3 regions of the Paracoccus simplex genome follow, and region 3 is predicted to be linked to each of the others. Evidence: riboswitches for the same ligand, from Rfam matches in the RefSeq annotation. Region 3 holds a riboswitch; each other region holds the start of a gene.
What was found. A riboswitch is a leader RNA that binds a small molecule or an ion and turns the genes downstream of it on or off. The one in region 3 is predicted to bind cobalamin.
Positions count from the first base shown of each region.

Region 1: another riboswitch for cobalamin. It lies ahead of ACFOMP_RS17660 (TonB-dependent receptor plug domain-containing protein); the one in region 3 lies ahead of nrdH (glutaredoxin-like protein NrdH).
Region 2: another riboswitch for cobalamin. It lies ahead of ACFOMP_RS15625 (CbtB domain-containing protein); the one in region 3 lies ahead of nrdH (glutaredoxin-like protein NrdH).

Region 1 covers NZ_JBHRXE010000055.1:39,343-42,606, reverse strand. Annotated here, with positions in the region: gene ACFOMP_RS17660 (TonB-dependent receptor plug domain-containing protein) at 1-1,668, opposite strand, end outside; cobalamin riboswitch at 1,805-2,016, opposite strand; gene ACFOMP_RS17655 (aminotransferase-like domain-containing protein) at 2,180-3,264, opposite strand, start outside.
Region 2 covers NZ_JBHRXE010000043.1:101,598-104,861, forward strand. Annotated here, with positions in the region: gene bluB (5,6-dimethylbenzimidazole synthase) at 24-647, opposite strand; gene ACFOMP_RS15615 (hypothetical protein) at 647-1,189, opposite strand; gene ACFOMP_RS15620 (CbtA family protein) at 1,258-1,956, opposite strand; gene ACFOMP_RS15625 (CbtB domain-containing protein) at 1,958-2,134, opposite strand; cobalamin riboswitch at 2,172-2,374, opposite strand; gene ACFOMP_RS15630 (endonuclease/exonuclease/phosphatase family protein) at 2,490-3,264, opposite strand, start outside.
Region 3 covers NZ_JBHRXE010000004.1:89,965-93,228, reverse strand. Annotated here, with positions in the region: gene ACFOMP_RS01490 (DUF6635 family protein) at 1-814, shown strand, start outside; cobalamin riboswitch at 1,159-1,343, shown strand; gene nrdH (glutaredoxin-like protein NrdH) at 1,435-1,656, shown strand; gene nrdI (class Ib ribonucleoside-diphosphate reductase assembly flavoprotein NrdI) at 1,683-2,090, shown strand; gene nrdE (class 1b ribonucleoside-diphosphate reductase subunit alpha) at 2,072-3,264, shown strand, end outside.

The sequences.
Region 1 (3,264 bases), on a different contig from region 3:
GACCGTACCGCGACCCTGCGCGAAATCGCCCGTGGCGCGCAGCCCCAGCCGGTGACGCGGCTGGCGGGTGATGGGCGTGTCGTTCTCGGTGCGGGCATCGGTATAGGTATAGGTTGCGCCCAGCCGCAGCCAGTCCGCCGCTTCGTATTCCAGATCGATCTCGAAACCCTTGCGGGTGCTGGTGCCGGCGACGTTCACCGAGGTTTCGCCGGCCCCGGCGATCATGTCCTCGACCTTGCTGGTGAACAGGGTCGCGCCCAGCTGGCCGCGGCCGGCGGCGAAGTCCAGATCGGCGCCGATTTCATAGCTGCGGCTGGTTTCGGGGGTCAGGTCCGGGTTGCCGTGATAGGTGCCGGGCGTATAACCGTAAAGCTGGAACATGTCGGGATTGACGGTGGCCTTTCCGGCCGCGGCGCGCAGGCGCAGGTCGCGCCCGGGCAGTTGCCAGGCGCCGGCGATGTTCCAGGTGGTCGCGTCGCGGAAATCCTCGTTGAAATCCCGCCGCAGCCCGGCCTGGACGCCGATGCCGTTGTCGAACTGCCCCTGATATTCCAACGCGACCGATTTGGTGTCGCGTTCAAACCGGCCGCCGGGTGCAAAGAAACTTTCGTAGCTTTCGCGCTTCTTCTGCAGGGCCAGGTTCAGCTTCTGCGCGGCGTCGCGGGCATGGCCGCCGTCCAGCGCCCAGGTGGCGGTATATCGGAAATCCCGCAGCCGCGAGGCATCGTCATAATCGGGCACGCCGGCGTCGAAATGATCGGTGGTCTGGTTCATCCCCCCGATGAAGAATCGGTTCAGCAACCGGCCAGCCAGTGCCTCGGCCTCGAGCCAGAGCGAGCCGTAGGTTTCATTCCGGTCCGCGGTGTGCGGCGTGTCGATCACATAGTCGTCGGGAGAAACGACCAGATCGAACCGGGATGCGTCATAGCCGTATTCCTGCCAGCTGCGCCGCAGGGTGAAGCCGGCGGTCACCGCCTCGCTGATGGTATAGGAACCGCTGAGGGTCAGGGTCTCGCGATCGTTGAACTCGGTATCGCCGCCCGGCGTGCGCGAGGCGTCCTCGCCATCGGTATGGCGCGTCGCGGCCGAGAAGCTGATCTGGCCGCGCTCGCCCATGGCGCGGACATAGGCGCTGGCGGCGCGGGTGGCCTGGCCACCGATCTCGACCCCGCCGCCATAGCTGAGTCCCGGGGCGGCGGCGCGGCGGGTGGTGATCGAGATCACCCCGGCGGCGGCATTGGCGCCGTAGATCGTCGATTGCGGGCCGCGCAGCACCTCGATGCGCTCGATATCCTCGGTCAGCAGGCCGCTGAACACATAGTCGCCGCTGCCGGGGGCATTGGCCTCGACCCCGTCGATCAGCACCAGCACATGGTTGGATTCCCCGCCGCGGATGCGGACCTTGGTCAGCGTCTCGCCGGTCGAGGTGACGGCCAGGCCGGGCAGGTCGCGCAGCGCGTCCTGGACGGTGACGAAACCGCGCGCCTGCAGATCCTCGGCGGTCAGGATGCTGTGGGCGCGGCCATAGGCGCTTTCCACGACCGGCGACAGGCCGCCGGACAGCACGACCGTATCCAGCATCACCGGCTGCTGCGCGTCCTGGCCCAGGGCGGCGGCGGGCAGGAGCAGGGCGGTGGCGGCAAGCAGGGAAACCCGGGTTCTGAACATTCCAAAGCCTTTCCAGCGCGGGGCTTGGCCCGCGATTTGCAGAACTGTCCTGCGGAAAGGCCAAGGGCAGCCCGGCCGCAGCACGGAGACTGTCACCTCTGCGGAACGGCCGCTTTCCGGGCGCGCCCCGCGCCGGGAATGGGTGATCGCTGCGGCAGGTCTCCTGGCTTGCGGATCATTGCTCGGGCCGGCCTTCCCGGGATGCCCCCAGTGGCGCCTGCGGCCTTCGCTCACCGCATACAGTTGCGGGGGCAGCCCCGGCCTTGCCCGGTCCGCGTCGCGGCCCAAGGCGCACCGATGTTCCCTTTTCATCCGGCAGCGCCGGAAACCGTAGCGGCCCCGCATTGCCGCAGCGCAGCCCGTCCTGTCAAGCGCGCCGTGCCGCTGCCGGTTGCCGGCCGGTTGCCGGCCGGGGCGCGGCAAAAGCCCCGTGCCTCGAAAAATACCGATCTGGCCGCAGCTTTTTCCCGCCCGGACCCGCCGCCCCGGCGACGGCCCGCCGGCGGCTGCGTCATTCCGCCGCTGCCAGCGTGGCGCGGATCGCCCGGGCCAGCCGGCGGCAGCCTTCCTCCAGCGCCTCGGGCGGGTTGAGGGTGAAGTTGATCCGCAGCGAGCGGCGGTCCTGGCCCTGGGGGTCGAAGACGCTCGAGGGCGAGATGCAGACGCCATGCGCCAGCCCCACCTGCAGCAGCCGGTCGGTATCCAGCCGCGGGTCGCGGGCCGTCGCCCAGACGAACATGCCGCCCGACGGCACCTGCCAGTCCAGATCGCCCGCCAGATGTTCGCGCATCGCCGCGCAAAGCGCGTCGCGGCGCGCGCGGTAAAGCGACAGGATCGCGGGCCGGATCCGCTCGGTCATGCCGCCTTCCAGCGCCCGCAGCGCCAGCATCTGTGACAGCCCGCTTGTGCACATGTCCGAGCCCTGCTTGGCGGTGGCCAGCGCCGCGATCATCGCGGGCGCCGCGACCACCCAGCCGATGCGCAGGCCGGGGGTCAGTTCCTTGGACAGCGAGCCCATGTAGACCACCGGCCCGGCATAGGGCCCGGGATGGCCGGCCGCCGAGAGGTCGAGCAGCCGGGGCAGCGGCGCCCCCTCGTAATAAAGCACGCCATAGGGGTCGTCCTCGATCAGCCAGGTGCCGGTTTCATGGGCGGCGGCGACCAGCGCCTGCCGCTCGGGCAGCGAGACCAGCCGGCCGCTGGGATTCGAGAAATTCGGCACGGTATAGGCGAACTGCGCGCCCTGCATCGCGGCGCGCGGGTCGTGGTCGTTGCGCTCGATCCGCATCGGGCGATAGCGCGGCACATGCGGCCGCCAGGCGTCCAGCGCCCCCAGATAGGCCGGGCTCTGCGCGGCGACCGTGCCGCCGGGCTGCAGCAGGACCTTGCCCACCAGCTCCAGCGCCTGCATCCCGCCGGTGGTGATCAGCACATTGTCGCGCGTCAGCCGCAAGTTCGCGGTCGAGCAGCGCGCCGCGATCAGGTCGCGCAGGGCCGGCAGGCCGGGGATCGGGCCATAGCCCAGGGCCTCGGCCGGGTGGCTGCGGATCACCGCGGCGGCCAGATCGGCCAGTTCCTCGACCGGCCAGAGCGAGG
Region 2 (3,264 bases), on a different contig from region 3:
CAGCCCCGCCCGATGCGGCGGGGCTAGCGGCGTTGCCAGTCCGCCGCGGTGTTTTCCTGCCAGCCCGAGCGGTGCAGCAGCGGGGTGTCGTCGGTGAAATCCGGCCAGCCCAGACAGAGCAGCGCGCTGAACTCCCAGCTTTCCGGCACCTGCAGCAAGGCGGTGATCCGCGCCGGATCGAGGATCGAGACCATGCCGAGGCCGAGGTTGCGCGCCCGCGCCGCCAGCCACAGCGTATGGATCGCCATGGCGGTGGATTGCTGCAGCGTCCGGGCCATGGTGGCGCGGCCCAGATGGTGGCCTTCGGCCGGGTCGATCTCGGTCAGGACCGCCAGCCAGACCGGGGCGCGGTCCAGCCCCGCCAGCTTCAGCGCGTCATATTCCTGCCGCTGCCGGCCCTGGTAGCGGGTGGCGGCCTCGGCATTGCAGCGCAGGAAATCGGCGCGGATCGCGGCGCGCAGGCCGGGGCTTTCGACCCGGATCACCCGCCATGGCCGGGAATTGCCGACCGAGGGCGCCAGTTCCATTGCCGCGCGCAGCGCGTCCAGCAGCGGCTCGGGAATCGGGTCCTCGCGGAAATGCCGCACGTCGCGGCGCCAGCGCAGGATGCGGTCCAGGGCGGCACGGTCTTCGGCGCCGAACTCCATCACGGTACCGCGCAGATGGCGCTGTCGGGCAGGCCCTCGGCCCCGGCGCGGATGGCGACCGGGCGGTCGGGCACGGTCAGCTCGACGGCGAGGGGCCGGCCAGAGACGGTCAGCGGCCGGTGGTCGTTGGCGTTCAGCTCGACCCGCAGCCGGTCGCCGGGCTCCAGCGCGTCGAGATGCCGGGCCGGGCCGTAGAGCCGGGCGATCTTGGTGCCGTTCAGGTAAAGATGCGCGTGCCCCTCGCCCGTCCGGTGGGTCAGGCCGGCATGGTCGGGGGCGAAGCAGAAGCCCTGCAGCTGCAGGAACAGGTTCCAGCCCGAGACGCTGTCGGGTTCCAGCCGGGCCGAGGCGGTGGCGCTGCCGGCGGGCAGGTCGATCGGGGCGCCGTGGTCATGCGTCTTGGCCCCGGCGGCGGCCGCGCCATGGCCGCTTGCGCCATGGTCGTGGCCGTCCAGGGTAATGCCGTTGGCCGCGGCGACGACGAAACCCAGCCCGCCGCCGAAGATCAGGCCGATCAGCAGCATCGGGATCGAACGATCCATGTCTGGCCCCCGGTTCATGGAAGGGCCGGGCACGGTCTGTGCCCGGCCGGAGGAGTTTTCCGACCGGATCAGGCGGGCTGCGGAACAGCCGCCCGCTGACCCTCGCGCTGCCAGAACCAGCCGGCCAGCAGGCCGAGCAGCGCCCAGGCCATGGCCCCGGCCCCCAGCGCCCGGCCGGCGAACTCGGCCGAAAGCTCGGGCGGGACCGGGCCGGCATAGCTGCCGGGCTGCGGCGCGCCGATCAGATGCGGGGCCAGGATCAGCACCGCGGCGACAGCCCAGGCTGCCCAGCCCTTGCCAAAGGCGACCAACCACAGCGCCAGCCCGGTGGCGATGGCGGTGCCCAGCCACCAGATGGCGCGAAGCTGCACCTCGGCGGCGGCGACGCCCGGCACCTCGGGCGCAAGGCCGAAGGCGGGGGCGAGCTGCATGGTCAGGTAGCCGGCAAGGCCCCAGAGCAGGCCCTGCCGCGCGGTGACCGCATTGCCCTGCGATTCGGAAACCGCCATCAGCGCCACCAGCATCAGCCCGTAACCGGCATAGACCAGCATGGTGAACAGCACCGAGAGCCCGTTGCGGGTCCATTCGAAGGCGCCGAGATCCTGGTGCGCGCTGACGGGTTCGGCGCCGAAATGCGCCAGCTGCCCGGATTCGTAAAGCTCGGCATGCAGCAACACCGGCTGCACGAACCAAAGCTGCAACAGGGCGGCAATCAGCCCCGTTGCAGCGCCAGCGATCAATCCGCTGGTCAGGATGCGCGAGAACATGTCAGTGGCAGGGGAAGCCGGTGGCGTGACGCACGTCATGGGCGGCGTCATGCAGGGTCTCGGCCTGCACCAGCCCGGCCATGAAGATCAGCCCGAAGCCGATGGCGAAGGTGGCGATGGCGGGAAACAGCACCGAGGCGCGGCTGGCGCCGGCGGCGGTTGCGGATCTTGCGGTCATCCTTGACCCTTTCCTTTGGTCGTCCAACCCGACGACGTTGCGGTTCCATGCATCGGCAGGTCTCCTGGCTTGCGGGTCAAGGCCGACGCCCGCCTTCCCGGCCGGATGGCCAGTGGCATGATGGACGTCCGCTCTCCGCTCACAGTCGCGGGGGCGGCTGCGGATTTGGCCCCGGATGTCCAGGACCGCACCGCATTCCCTTTTGGCCCCCGAAGGGGCACCGATACGGCCATATGCTAGCCGCGATGCGGCATGGGCGGCAAGCGGAATCGCGGCGCGGCGCTATCGCATGGGTATTTGGCCAACGCAGAAGATGCCGGGGCAGGGGAGGGGGCGTCCCGGTCGCGGCCCGTGATCACGGTCCCGGCGGCCAGTCCAGATCGACCCAGACCAGCCGGTGCGCGGATGCCGTCAGCGCGGCCTGGGCCAGCGGCCCCTCGGCGGGCCAGACCACGCCCGCGCCCAGCAGCTTCAGGCCCCGGGAGGGCAGGACGTAATCGACGCGCAGATTGCCCGGCGGCTGGTCGTTCGGCCAGTCGCCACTATCCAGCCCCGGATCGCCCTTGTGGCCGTCATTCACCCCGCCCTTCGCTGCCGCGCCGCCGGGGCTGCGGGGCAGGGGGTCGGCGACCTGCGCCATGAGCCGGGCCAGCGCCTGCGGTCGCCCCTCGCTGTCCTCGGGGTCGAGGTTCAGGTTCCCGGCCAGCACGAAGGGCGCTTCGGGCAGGTGGTGCAGCCAGAAGGCCAGCTCGTCATGGTTGCGGCGGCCGTTCAGATCCTCGGGCCCGTCGAAGACCGGCGGCGTCGCGGACATGGCAAGCAGGTGCAGCGGCCGGTCCGCCACCGTGATCACCGCGTCCCAATGCGCGGTCGAGGACAGGCGGCGGATCGCCGCCACCGCCTCGGGCAGCGGCGGCATCAGATTGCCGGGCAGGTCGCGCCACAGAAATTCCGTGTAATCGGTCACCGGCCCGATGGGATGGCGCGACAGGATCGCCATGCCGCCCTGTCCGGTGAACGCACCGAAACCCTGCGCATCGTCGGCCGTGCCCAGCCGACCGTCGGCGTTCAGGTCCAGCCCGGTCGCCATGCCGGAATTCGGCCGCGCCGCGAAACGGTGCGGATAGTCC
Region 3 (3,264 bases):
CGACACCCGCCCGCTGACCCGGCGCGAGACCGAGGTCCGCCGCTTCGTCCGCGCCCGCTATGGTCTGCGCGGCACGCTGGCGCTGCATCGCCATGCCCTTGGCCCCGACCTGCTGCGCGCGCCGGTCAACGTCATGCTGTCGCCGCTGTTCCTGCTGGTGCGGCTGGTCGCGCCGCTGTTGCGGCGCATCGGGCTGGTCCGGGCCGGCGACTGGCTGGCGCGCCGGCAGATCTTCCTGACCTCCGACGTGGCGCAGCGGATCGAGGCGGATCTGGCCGGCTTCATCGGCGACCTGGCGGAACAGGACCTGGCCCCCAGGGCGCCGCCCGAGACCGTGGCCCGCGCCGTCTCGGACTATGCCGAGACCCGCAACGCGGTCTCCGAGATCACCACCTCGCTGCTGGTTCTGCTTTCGGGGCTTCTGCTGTTCCACCGCGCCACGCCCGGGGTGATCTCGCTGGCCGGGCCGATCGCGCAGCTGCGGGCGCAGACGCAGGCGGTCGAGGATTTCGCGCTGGGAAGCTGGGCCGGGCGCATGTGGTATGGCGCCTTCCCGCGCGAGCTGTCCACCGTCGAGGTGGTGCTGACCGGCGTGGTTCTGGCCATGCTCGCCTCGGTCCTGACCACCTTTGCCGGGCTGGTCGCCGATCCGGTGCAGACGATGACCGGCACCCATCGCCGCCGCATCATGCGGCTGCTGCAGCGGCTGGACCGCGCCGGCACCGCGCCGGCGCTGGAGCGCGAGCATCTTCTGGCGCGGCTGGGCGACCTGTCGGATGCGGCGATCAGCCTGTGGCGCAGCTTCCGGGGCTAGGTCTTGCAGATCGAATTGCCGCCGCCATCCGCCAGCATGGCGCTGCCGGCCACAAAGCTGGCGTGATCCGCGCGACGCGATCCCGCAACCGTTTCTCGCGCCGAGCAGCAAGGCCCAGCCGCGGCCCTGACGCGCTGGAGGCTCCGGCGTCGATGATGGTCTTGTCTTGCAGCGGCATAGGTCGTCCCTGCCGGCGATCGGCCCGGAATCCGGCGGGACAATCTCCGCCCGGAGCCCCGTTTCTTGCCGCCGAAACCCCAGGCCGGGAATCCGGTCTCTACCAGATATTTGGGGATACTTCGCCTTTCCCACTAGATATGGATTGACCGGCCCTTCCGGCCATGGCTTATTGGCGGGGTCATGGTCAACCCGGAGCGATCCGGGGGACGAAGAGGGAAGCCGGTGCGAATCCGGCACTGCCCCCGCAGCTGTAAGCGGAGAGCGACGCTGGAGCACCACTGGGCAACCGGGAAGGCCAGCCGAGCCGAGACCTGCGAGTCAGAAGACCTGCCATGACGCGACAGGACGAAACCGCGCGGCGGGCGCGGGCCGGACCGGTTCGGAGGGGCGCTGCCTTCGGCCGCGGCCTGCCTTTGCCGCGACCATGAAGGAGCAGAGGCATGACCATCACCGTTTATTCCAAGCCCGCCTGCGTGCAATGCACCGCCACCACCCGCGCCCTGGACGCGCGCGGCCTGGATTATCACCTGGTCGACCTGACCGAGGATGACGCGGCGATGGAACTGGTCACCTCGCTGGGTTATCGTCAGGCGCCGGTCGTCGTCGCCGGCGAGGCGCATTGGGCCGGTTTCCGCCCCGACATGATCGGCCGGCTGTCGTAAGGACCTTGGACGGGTCCGGGGTCAGGCTGGTCTATTATTCCTCGGCCTCGGGGAACACGGCGCGTTTCGTGGCGCGGCTCGGCTGGCCGGCCGGGCGCATCCCGCTCTCGCCCCGCGACGCGATGCCGGCGCCCGTCCTGCCCTATGTGCTGATCTGCCCGACCTATGCCGACGGTACGGGTCGGGGCGCGGTGCCGAAACAGGTGATCCGCTTTCTCAACGACCCGGGCCGCCGGGGGCTGCTGCGCGGCGTCATCGCCGCCGGCAACCGGAATTTCGGCGCCACCTATGCCTTGGCCGGTCGGGTGATTTCTGACAAGTGCAACGTTCCCGTGCTGTATCGATTCGAGCTGGCGGGGACTGATCTGGACATTTCCCGCGTTCGGGCGGGGCTGCATGAATTCTGGGGGACGGAATGCTTGACGATGGCGTAAAGGCCGAGCTGGACTATCACGCGCTGAACGCGATGCTGAACCTTTACGACGGCGAGGGGAAGATCCGCTTCGACGCCGACCGCAAGGCCGCGCGGCAGTATTTCCTGCAGCACGTCAATCAGAACACCGTCTTCTTCCACAACCTCGACGAGAAGCTGCGCTATCTGGTCGATGAGGGCTATTACGAGCCCGAGGTGCTGGACCAGTATTCCAAGAACTTTCAGCGCGCGATCTGGGATGCCGCCTATCAGAAGAAGTTCCGTTTCCCGACCTTCCTGGGCGCGTTCAAATATTACACCAGCTACACGCTGAAGACCCGCGACGGCCAGCGCTACCTGGAACGCTACGAGGACCGCGTGGTCATGGTCGCCCTGACACTGGCGCGCGGCGACGAGGGCCTCGCCATGCGGTTCATGGATGAAATGCTCTCCGGCCGTTTCCAGCCGGCGACGCCCACGTTCCTCAATGCCGGCAAGAAATCGCGCGGCGAGCTGATCTCGTGCTTCCTGCTGCGGCTTGAAGACAACATGGAGAGTATCGGCCGCTCGATCAACTCGGCGCTGCAGCTGTCGAAACGCGGCGGCGGCGTGGCGCTGATGCTGACCAACCTGCGCGAGGCCGGGGCGCCGATCAAGGGCATCGAGAGCCAGTCCTCGGGCGTCATCCCGGTGATGAAGCTCCTGGAGGATTCGTTCAGCTATGCCAACCAGCTGGGCGCGCGGCAGGGCGCCGGCGCCGTCTATCTGAACGCGCATCACCCCGACATCCTGCGCTTCCTCGACACCAAGCGCGAGAATGCCGACGAGAAGATCCGCATCAAGACGCTGAGCCTGGGCGTGGTGATCCCCGACGTGACCTTCGAACTGGCCAAGAAGAACGCCGACATGTACCTGTTTTCGCCGCACGACGTCGAGCGGGTCTATGGCATGCCCTTCTCGGAAATTTCGGTCACCGAGAAATATGCCGAGATGGTCGACGACAAACGCATCAGGAAGAAGAAGATCAACGCGCGAGAGTTCTTCCAGACCATCGCCGAGATCCAGTTCGAAAGCGGCTATCCCTATATCATGTTCGAGGACACGGTGAACCGCGCCAATCCCGTGCATGGCCGCATCAGCATGTCGAACCTGTGCAGCGAGATCCTGCAGGTGAACGAGGCGAGCGCGTTCAACGA